DNA from 2 places in the Alcanivorax borkumensis SK2 genome. Region 1 is predicted to be linked to the other one. Evidence: predicted binding sites of a transcription regulator. Region 1 holds the regulator's gene; the other holds the start of a gene.

Evidence for each region. Region 1 encodes sigma-54, which starts transcription at its own class of promoters, with help from an activator protein. Its sites were predicted from a motif close to TGGCACNNNNNTTGCTNT; they were not measured.
Region 2: a site for sigma-54 is predicted at 3,509-3,526, ahead of ABO_RS09930 (TorF family putative porin). Genes of this name have one in related genera too.

The regions. Positions count from the first base shown of each region.
Region 1 is NC_008260.1:608,508-613,843, forward strand. Features, by position in the region: gene ABO_RS02840 (nitrate/nitrite transporter) at 1-47, opposite strand, end outside; gene ABO_RS02845 (HPr family phosphocarrier protein) at 186-455, opposite strand; gene rapZ (RNase adapter RapZ) at 495-1,343, opposite strand; gene ptsN (PTS IIA-like nitrogen regulatory protein PtsN) at 1,450-1,923, opposite strand; gene hpf (ribosome hibernation-promoting factor, HPF/YfiA family) at 1,939-2,238, opposite strand; gene ABO_RS02865 (RNA polymerase factor sigma-54) at 2,349-3,812, opposite strand; gene lptB (LPS export ABC transporter ATP-binding protein) at 3,950-4,675, opposite strand; gene lptA (lipopolysaccharide transport periplasmic protein LptA) at 4,672-5,271, opposite strand; gene lptC (LPS export ABC transporter periplasmic protein LptC) at 5,246-5,336, opposite strand, start outside.
Region 2 is NC_008260.1:2,202,975-2,208,310, forward strand. Features, by position in the region: gene ABO_RS09905 (PhoH family protein) at 1-19, opposite strand, end outside; gene ABO_RS14285 (methyltransferase family protein) at 384-845, shown strand; gene ABO_RS09915 (YiiX/YebB-like N1pC/P60 family cysteine hydrolase) at 745-1,473, opposite strand; gene ABO_RS09920 (M14 family zinc carboxypeptidase) at 1,753-2,799, shown strand; gene ABO_RS09925 (hypothetical protein) at 2,905-3,387, shown strand; gene ABO_RS09930 (TorF family putative porin) at 3,602-4,315, shown strand; gene ABO_RS09935 (endonuclease/exonuclease/phosphatase family protein) at 4,507-5,336, opposite strand, start outside.

The DNA of each region.
Region 1 (5,336 bases):
ACTAGCGCGCGGCGTTGCTCCGCACGTGCCATTCCTTCTGCAACCATAGGACCTCCCTGCCTCATGGTTGTATGACGGGGGCGGCTTGTTAACAAGCCTGTTTAGGATAGTTACAGCTGCAAAGGCGGGAGCGCAATAAGTGATCGATATAAACCCTGTATACGATACAAAACCTTGATCTGCGTCTATTCTCCTTCGTCAAAACGGCGAGAGAACAAGTCTTTCAGTTCGTCCATAGCCTGTTGTTCATCATCGCCCTCCACTCGAAAGGTGATGCGGCTTCCCTTGGCCGCCCCGAGCATGAGCAAGCCCATGATGCTTTTCGCGTCGATGGTCTGCGTTTTGTGCAGTACTAGGATGCTGCTGTTGTAGCGTGATGCCACGCTGACTACTTTGGCGGCAGCGCGGGCATGCAGGCCGAGTTTGTTGATTACATCGAGTTGTTTTTCAATCATCGGTCATCTTGTGGTCGGAGGAGGTGGCTGCTTGCTGGGTTAGAGTTCCCTATGGCGGACCTGAAGGACAATGCCTTCTGCGCGCAGATTTTTTGCCAGCTGTTCGGTGATGAAGACGGAGCGATGGCGGCCGCCGGTGCAACCGATCGCCACGGTGACATAGCTGCGGTCGCTGTTGGCAAAGGCCGGTAGCCAGCGCACAACGAAATCGCCAATATCTTTGAGCATGTCGTGACTGGCCTGGTGCTGGCTAAGAAACTCGATAATGCAGTCATCCTTGCCGGTGAAAGGACGCAGGTCTGCATGCCAGTGAGGATTGGGCAGCACTCGCACATCGAACACAAGGTCGGCATCGGTGGGCAGGCCATTCTTGAAGCCAAAGGATTCCAGTTGCAATGACAGTGTGGCTTCACGGCGAGCTACCCGTTCACGCATGAGATTGCGCAGGGTGTGGACGTCATGGTTGCTGCTGTCGATGACTAGGTCGGCACGTTGGCGGATGTTGGCCAGTAGCTCACGTTCATGGCCGATGGCGTCGGCCAGAGAGCGTTGATCGGTGCCCAGTGGGTGGCGGCGACGGGTAGCGCTGAAGCGAGTAAGAAGAGTGTGATCATCCGCATCTAAGTAGATGATTTCGCTGCGAACCTGCTGTTCATTAAGTGCGTGAAGAATGTTGTCGAAGGCCAGTAACTGGGCGGGGAGGTTGCGAGCATCAATACCAACGGCGACCCGCTCAATTGGGGGGTCGCCTTCACTGAGTTGTTTTGCCAGGGTGGGTAGCATGCCGACTGGCAAGTTGTCGACGCAGTAAAAGCCTTGATCTTCCAGTGCCTGCAGCGCGGTGGTTTTCCCTGAACCGGAGCGCCCACTGATAATGGTGAGTTTCATGGTTGCACCGCTCGCGGGTGGCTCGCAGTATATTGGAACGCAAGACCGATAGGTGAGGACGTGTTTTGGATGCGCGGCATAATGCGCGAGAGCCTGCTGTGTTGCTTCATGATGCCAATCGTAACTCTGCCTCAGATTCTATCGCCGCCTGGTAGAGCTGCTGGTTGTCAATGCTGCGTCGCAGTTCTGTACGGTAAGTCTCGTCGTTGAACAGGGAGGCCAGATGGCTGAGGGTTTTGAGATGTTGTTCCGGGTTGTCCTGGGGGACGAGTAATACAAACACCAAATCCACAGGCTGACCGTCAACGGCGTCGAAATCAATGGGGGTTTCTAGTTTTAACAACAGGCCTACAGCCTGTTGGCAATGTCCTAGTCGACAATGAGGAATGGCAATGCCTTCGCCAATGCCCGTGGAGCCCAGTTTTTCCCGGGCGACCAGAGCGTCGAAGACTTCCTGCTCATTAAGGCTGCCACAGCTGGCAGCTGCCAGCTGTGCAACCTGGTCAAGCAGTTGTTTCTTGCTGCTGGCCTGCACGCCGTGATGGGTGCGGGCCAGAGTCAGTAGTTCGCGAACTCGCATAATTGTCGCTTTGGGTTAGTGACCGTGCTTGTGGCTGACGGCTTTTTCTTTGTGTTTAAGAATCTGACGATCCAATTTGTCCGTCAGTTTATCGATCGCAGCATACATGTCATCTGCCTCAGCGGTGGCAAAGACATCGGCCCCGGAAATATGAATTGTGGACTCGGCTTTGTGGCTTTTGGGTTCCGGGGAAAGAATCACCTGGATGCTGGTAATTTGGTCGAAATGGCGCTCAAGGCGGGAAAATTTATCTCCCACATAAGTGCGCAAGGCATCGGTAATTTCCAGGTGATGACCGCTGATATTAATTTGCATGGCTGGCTCCTTTACCTGTTTGAGAAACCCGGGATAAAGACCTTGTTTATTCAGCCTTTCAGGCTGGCCTCGCAAGGTTTTCCCCGCGTTCCTGGGTCCGTTCTGGCGCTCTACACTAAACGTTTACGGGCGCTAGAAGACGGTATTCTCATCGCTTCTCTGTATTTGGCGACGGTCCGGCGCGCTACATTGATTCCCTGCTCATTGAGCAAGCTCGCCAGCTTGTTATCACTGAGTGGCTTGCGGGGATTCTCTGCAGCGACCAGTTTCTTAATAATGGCACGAATAGCAGTGGAGGAACACTCACCGCCGCCGTCGGTTCCCACATGACTGGAAAAGAAATATTTCAGCTCAAAGACGCCGCGTGGTGTCATCATGTATTTCTGATTGGTGACCCGGCTGATGGTTGACTCATGCATTTCAACAGCATCGGCAATATCCGCCAAAACCAGGGGTTTCATGGCTTCATCGCCATAATCGAAGAACCCTTGTTGCACGTCCACGATGCGGGTGGCCACCTTGAGCAAAGTGTCGTGGCGGCTTTGCAGGCTCTTGATGAACCATTTCGCTTCTTGAACGCAATTGCGCAAATATTGCCCGTCTTCACCGCTGGTGGTACGGGCAATGCTCGCGTATTGCTGTTGCAGGTTGACCCGCGGAAGGACGTCGTCGTTTAGGCTCACCTGCCAGCGACCTTGATGTTGGCGGACGATCACGTCAGGAACGGCGTAGTCCACTTGAGGTTCGCCAATTTGCTCACCGGGGGCTGGGTCCAGGGTGCGCAGTAGGGATAAAGCCTCTAGAAGGACCTCTTCAGAGAGTTGAAGGGTGCGGCGCAGTGCGGTGTAATCGTGCTTTTCTAGTAGGTTCAGATGTTCCAGTAGGGCAGAGGCTTCGTCGCGCAATGGGGTGTCCGCTGGCAGTTGGCGCAGCTGGACGCCGAGGCAGTCAGCTAGGTTGACGCTGGCGACGCCCACCGGGTCGAACTGTTGCAACCGGTGCTGCACGGCAAGCACTTCATCGTGCTCCAGTTCGTCTCCTTCGGTGAGTAGGTCTGGCTGGGCATTCACCATGTCGACGATATCGCTTAGGGGGGCAGTGATGTAACCACGGTCGTCCAGGGACTCGATAATCGTTATGGCGATTATCCGGTCTACATCGCTCATGGGGGTGAGGTTTAGCTGCCAGAGCAAGTGGTCCTGTAAGTTGCCGGAAACGGCGTGTCGTTGCTGCCATTCGTCGGCATCGTCGGGGAGTGCGGCGCTGTTGCTGGTGCTCTGGCCGGAATAGACGTCATCCCATTCGGTTTCCACCTCGGGCTCGTCTTGTATCAGTTCTTCTAGGGCGTTATCACGGTCGGTGTCGAGCTCTTCATCCTGACGTTCTTCGTCATGCTCGGGGAGGGCATCGTCACCGAAATCGTCTGCCAATTCCAGCAGGGGGTTGCTCTCTACTGCTTGCTGGATTTCCTGGCGCAGGTCTAAAGTGGATAGCTGCAAGAGGCGAATGGCCTGCTGCAGCTGCGGTGTCATGGTGAGCTGCTGGCCAATTTGTAATTGTAGTGTGGGCTTCATACTGCTCAGTATTCTGCTAGTCCCCAAAAAACCCAGGATAGCAGTCTATCTACACGCTAAGCAATATTTGTGCCAGGTGAAACTGTGTGCTAGGGATGACCGCAAGTCACAATAGAAGAGAGGATTTGCGGCGGACCTTATAGTCTGAAATCGGCGCCCAGATAGACGTCTCGCACTTGTTGGTTGGCAAGGATAATATCCGCGTCACCGGAGGCGATGATGTGGCCAGCGCTGACGATATAAGCGGTGTCACAGATATCCAGGGTCTCGCGTACATTGTGGTCGGTGATTAAGACGCCGATGCCGCGTTCTTTGAGGTGGCGAATGATGCCTTTGATGTCGTTAACCGAGATGGGGTCAACGCCAGCAAAAGGTTCGTCCAGCAGAATGAAGTCAGGGTCTGTGGCCAAGCCTCGGGCGATTTCCGCGCGGCGGCGCTCGCCGCCGGACAGGCTCATCCCCAGCGAATCGCGGATGTGCCCGATGTGGAATTCCTTGAGCAGGCCTTCCATGCGCTCGTGGCGTTCTGCTTTGCTAAGCTCCTTGCGGGTTTCTAGGATGGCCATGATGTTCTCTTCCACCGTTAGACGGCGAAAGATACTGGCTTCTTGAGGCAGGTAGCCAATCCCCCGCTGGGCGCGACCGTGCATAGGCAGGTGGGTAATGTCCGTGTCGTTGATTTCAATGCGACCGGCATCGGCCTCCACTAGCCCAACAATCATGTAGAAGCAGGTGGTTTTGCCGGCCCCATTGGGCCCCAGTAGCCCGACAATTTGGCCGGCTTCTACATCCAGGGAAACGTCTTCGATAACCCGGCGACCCTTGTAGCTTTTTGCTAGGTGATGGGCGCGTAAATGGCTCATGGTGTGTTGGGCTCCGCCTTAGGTGATGCGCTGTCGCTGCCTTCACTTTGGGTGTCGTTTGGGTTGCTGTTATTCGCTTCAATATTCGCGTCGACAGGGGCATTGGTTGTCTGGTTTTCGGCGGGGATTACCAGCCGCACCCGTTGGTCACCTTCACTGCTGGCGTCCACTCGCTTGGAGTCTAGGCTGTATTCTACCTTGGCGCCCTCGAAAGTGTTGCCCTGGTGTTCGATGTAGGCATCGCCGGTCAGGACCAAGGTGCGAGCTTTAATATTGTAAACCAGATTTTCAGCGTGGGCGTTAAGGCCTTCACCCTCTTCCATGCGCACCGGGGTGCCGGTAGCTTCCACCCGAACCAGCTCGCTATTTTGGGTGAACATGCGCATTTCATCGGCAAACAGTTTGCGCTTGCCTTGAATCAGTTCCACGTTGCCGCTGTACACGCCGCTGCCGGCACTCTGCTCGAAACGACCGTTGTCTGCCGTGACCTGGATCGTGCCTTCCATGGGGGCGGCCTGAACGCCCAAGGGGAAAGCTATAAGCAATGCCAGTACGGCGAGATTGCAGGTGCTATGAAGCCGGTGCTTCAAATTCACTCTTTACTCCTTGTTTTAGTTCCAGAACGCCCTTGTTGAGATCTGCTTCCAGGGCGCCAGCACGG
Region 2 (5,336 bases), 1.5 Mb from region 1:
TGGCCGCGCGCTCTTCCATGCGTATCCCCTGTGCTTCGATGGGGCGACATTTAGCGTGGACGTCAATTTCAAGAAGCGAGAGTGACGCCTGCGCCTGCCGCCGTGGTTTAAGCCAATTGGCGGTTCAGTTGCATTAAGCTGTTTCAGCTTTTGATCGCGATCACTCCCACAAAGGCGGGAATAGAATTACCATAACTCAGCTTTTCACAAACGATCAAGGGTCCTTTGCTCAATCTTTTTCACCTCCTTGCCTTCGTAGCGAATAACAACCCTTGGGCATTTGTCATCAGCCCCATACCCAGCCAAGTATTTTTCCGTGATTTAAACGCACCTGGCCGGATACAATCCAAGCTTGCACAACCAACGACATGACGGGAGATTTCATGCCACTTAAACACCCCAAAATAATGATGCCCCCCCCGGCGCTGTTTCTCGGTGGCCTGCTAATGGGATACGGGCTGGACCGTGCCCTGAACCTCCCTGCCGTGCATTTTCTTGGCCAGCAGTGGGTCATCCTGGTACTGGCACTGATTGGTATCAGTCTTGTTCTCGCTGCCGTAATACAACTGCGGCACGCTCATACCACCCTGATGCCACACCGAGCCGCTAAGACGCTGCTGACCCAAGGCGTGTTCGCACTCAGTCGTAATCCGATTTATCTGGGCTTTGCCTGTCTTCACCTGGCCATGGCGCTGGCTCAACACAGCACCGGCATGCTGATAATGTGGGCGCCTGTCATCTGGGTTATCCAGCAGCATGTGATTGCGGCGGAAGAAGCGTTCCATGCCCAACAGTTTGGTGAGCAGTGGCAGGCATATCGCCATAAAGTGCGGCGCTGGCTGTAAATGCCGCATCTCCCCCATCGAGCATGGCGGCTCCTGGAGTCTCAGATTTAATCCATTCCACCGGCCCCAACTTGCCATGCTGTAAACGCATGTGACGGGACCCGAAATGGCCGGGCACCAAAGTGCTGGGCCGGGTGTCCAGAGGCAACCAACCAAGGCGACGGTAAAGCTCTGCCACCAGCTCGGAACAAAACCAACCCCGCTGATCTGAACGCCGGGTATAGCCGGTGAGCACATCCAGCGCATTGCAAAACACATAGTTTTTGTAAGGGCGATGTAGAAGTCGGCGAGCCATACGGACCACCATTCGTTGCTGACGTTCCGTCAGGTCTGGGCCATGCCGGCGGCGCACCGCCACCGCTCCCGAGTAATCCTGGATTTTCCTGTGCAATGGCACCAGAGCCACCCCGGCGACTGGGTAGCCAAGGGTAACGTCTGGGCATTCACTGAGCGTAGTGGACTCCAATACCAACGGCTCTGGCTGGCCCGGCAGATGAAGCACCATGCCAATATGGCTCCAGGGACTGCGCGTAAAAACCCGAATCACATCACTGGTAAAGCCCCGGCCGGAAAAAAGCAGCAAATCCCCCGTACGGAGGGCAAAAGAAAAATCCAGAGATGGTGTCATTACAGACGCTCCCGGTTTTCTGGCTACCGTGAACGAGAAATTAAACAGATCAAATGACAGCCTTCTGACAGTGGCATCACGGTTTGGTGAAAGGGAGAAAAGAACCTCAAGCTTCCAGCTACAACACGGCTCACTTCTGTGTGGAGGCAGATAACGGAATTCCCCCGCGATTTATCGGGTCAGCGCCAAGCACACACGGGTGGGGCTTGCATCGTCACATATCTGTTATCTCCAACCTCTATTCTCAGCAACACCTTGTGCCTCTCTCTTACCCCTCCTATGGAAGACAAGCTCTACTTATTGCAACGCCACCTACCAGAGCTGCTGGAACTCAATGCATTAATACGCCACGGAGAGCGGCACCTTCGCGTCACCACAGTACACCACGTACCCATAGGCGAATTGTCCTTGCCGATACAGGTAATTGAACTAGGCAGCCGTTCGCCCAATGCGCCGGTAGTAGGGTTCTTTGGTGGCGTCCATGGAGTAGAAAGAATTGGCAGCCAGGTACTGCTGTCCTGGCTGCACAGCCTGATTCATCGCCTGCAATGGGATGACCAGCTACATCGCCGCCTAGAAAAAGTACGTTTGGTATTCATGCCGATGATTAATCCCGGCGGTATCTGGCGACGCACCCGCAGCAACCCCAACGGGGTAGATCTGATGCGCAACGCTCCAGTAGACGCCATGGGAAGGGTCCCTTTTTTAGTGGGCGGCCATCGCATCAGCCGCCATTTACCTTGGTATAGGGGAAAAGCCGGCGCTCCCATGGAGCTTGAGGCCCAGGCAGTCATCCGCACGGTACGCGAGAAACTGTTTTCCTCGCCGTTCTCCATGAGCCTGGATTGTCACAGCGGCTTTGGCCGCCGAGATCGAGTGTGGTGCTGTTACGCACGAAGCCACCGACCGATTCCACACATTGCTGAGGTCTACAAACTAAAGCAGGTCTTTGAACAAACTTACCCGAACCATCACCCCTACCTCATCGAGCCGCAGTCAATTAACTACACCACCCACGGAGACCTGTGGGATTACCTTTACGACGACGCTCAGGAACAGCAGCCGGACCGCACCTTCCTGCCATTCACACTAGAAATGGGCTCGTGGCTCTGGGTGCGTAAAAACCCACGCCAAATGCTGGATTTTTTCGGTTACTTCAATCCAATGATCAGCCATCGCCACCACCGGGTTCTACGCCAACACCTACCATTGTTCGAGTTCCTCACCGCTATGGCCAGTAATGCCGGCAATTGGCTGCCCTCTGCCAGTGAACGTAACCTCCTCACCCAAAAAGCCATTCAACACTGGTTTTTGGAAAACCACTGATTCCACCCGGAACTGGCCCTGCAATTGCATCGCCTTGTGCACAAGGTTGGGTCACGACGCGCTCTGCCTTACACTTGCCCTAACTCGACTTTCAGGAAACCAGGTATGAAACCTCTGCTTGTTCCGGCTATTGCTCTGCTTTTCACTGGGTGCCAGCACTTCAGTAGCTACCAACAACCCTACGGTGATAACACCGCCGAGATCACCTTTACCAGCAACGATACAGCAGCGCAGCCTGTTATCTGTGTCCCTGGCGAGGGATTCCAATCCACCGAGTTTTCCATTTCTCAACGGCCCATTGGCGGCGACAGCCTGAATGAGCTAATGGAGGCCATGAAAAAGAGCCCAGAAGTAACGACTAGCTTGGAAGCCTCTAAGCAAGCTCGGATTGGCATTCTCTACAACAAAAAAAGCACCAACAGCACCACGCGGGACCGCTGTCGAGTCGCTCTGCAATTCGAAGCGCTGGCGGGCGAACACTATCAGGCAAAATTTAGTTTCAGTCAGGGGCAATGCGGCCTATCACTAACCGATAGTCGTGGTCGCTCCGCGGACGCCGTACACGTCGACTGGGAATGCCCGTCATAAACACCCCAACTTGGTGCGCCGCACCATTGCGGTGCACCCTCTTCCTTGTTACTGGTACCCCACACCGCTCACCTCGCCCTAATTATACTCAAGCCACTGTTATATAAAGAAAAAACAAAACTGGCACGCTCTCTGCATTCTCTCTTTCGAGCCTGATAGGCGGTGCGCCACCCGCGCACATTTGAACAAATTAGACTTGTTAAGAGGGTTGCACATGAAAAACGTACTTGGTCTGAAGAAAACGCTCATTGCTTCCACTATTGCGGCAGCAAGCGTGGTGGCTCCGTCTATGGCAGCTGCAGAAATCAGTGGTAGTTTGGGGATTGCCAGCATGTACCTGTGGCGTGGTCAGGATGTGTCTGCCGGTACGGCTAACGTTTCCGGCAGCCTAGACTTCACCACCGACGCAGGCTTTTATGCAGGCACTTGGATTTCTTCTGCTGGTACAGCCGTAGCAGGGGGCACCACTTCTACTGAAACCGATTTCTACGTAGGTTTCGGTGGTGAAGCAGGCGGCCTTAGCTATGACCTGTCCTACATCACCTACGTTTACCCGGAATTCGATGTGGGCGCCGGGGAGCTGGGCGAAATTATTCTCGGCCTGGGTATGGGGGGCTTCAGTGCGACCCTATACAGCTATGCTGGCTGGGAGAAGAATATTTCTGATGGGGGTGATGGCTCTACCGATATGAGCTTTGGTGATGACAACTACGTTACCTTGGGCTACGACTACGAAGATTTTGGTATCTTAGTGGGCACCTGGATGTATGAAGCTGACGACAGTGACTACACCCACGTGGACTTGAGCTACTCTCCCATCGAAAACTTGACCTTTACCGTCTCCAAGGTTGTAGATAGCGATAAATTCTCCCCCGTTTCCGATGATCAAGACCCTCTGTTCGTCGTCGGCTACAGCTTCCCGCTATAAACGACAACGCTATTTGAGCGACTCCGGTCGCTCACGATTTTACGCCGCGGGGCTCCTCCCTAGGTCCTCGCAAACACGCAAGCAACCCTGCGGCGTTTTTTTAATTTACGTTTGATGATCAATGCCTGACGCGTAAAAGCAAAGCGGCCCCCACTGACTCAAACAATGCCCCATATTATTTCTTCTAGCGCCTAGCCTCCCGCTACAGGGTTTGTGAAATACACCACCAGTGCATCGTGATCTGATACAGGGCTCACTCCCTTCGAGCGGTACAGACTATCGTAGCGACCCGCATGACCGCGACTCACCGCCACCTGATTAACGAACGCTTTTAAAATAGGAGACACCCAAATATGATCCAGAGCCTGTGGCTGGCATCGATAACGAAAACTGTAGCGTGATTTTTTAGGCAATTCAGCCCAGGTATTCAGCAGCCCCGCCTGCTCAAAACGCCGGTAGCTGGCCGAAAATCGCCCCTGCCCCCAAGTGGTATTAAAATCACCAGCAACAATTAACGGGCTTCTCTGCGCAGCGACCCAATTAGCCAATAATGCCGCCTGAGTTTGCCGTTTTTCATACACCTGTGCTTTCTTTAAATTCTTCGCACTGCGCCAATGCACCACCACCAGCCGGGCCGCTAACGGTGCCTCAATATCGACCACCAAAGGCGGACGCGAATAAAGCGCATGGCCACGCAAGCGTTGGTCTGAAAAAAGGGTGCCAACCGAGCCAATATTTACCGGCGAACGATACATCACCGCCACATCCATACCGGAAGGATCATTACCTTCGCGTAACACTGAACGATACCGATAACCCAGTAATGCCAGCCGTTCTGCAAGCCGGTTCAATACAATCTGGTTCTCCACTTCCTGGAACGCAAGAACGTGCGGCGCGTTCAAGTCCACCACAATAAAGTCCGCTAGCGCATTCAATCTCGCTTCCAGCAACATGGCCGATACAGGGTCATCCAGCTTGCTATGCCTGTGCTCATCACGCAAACGCCACAGATTTAGGGTGG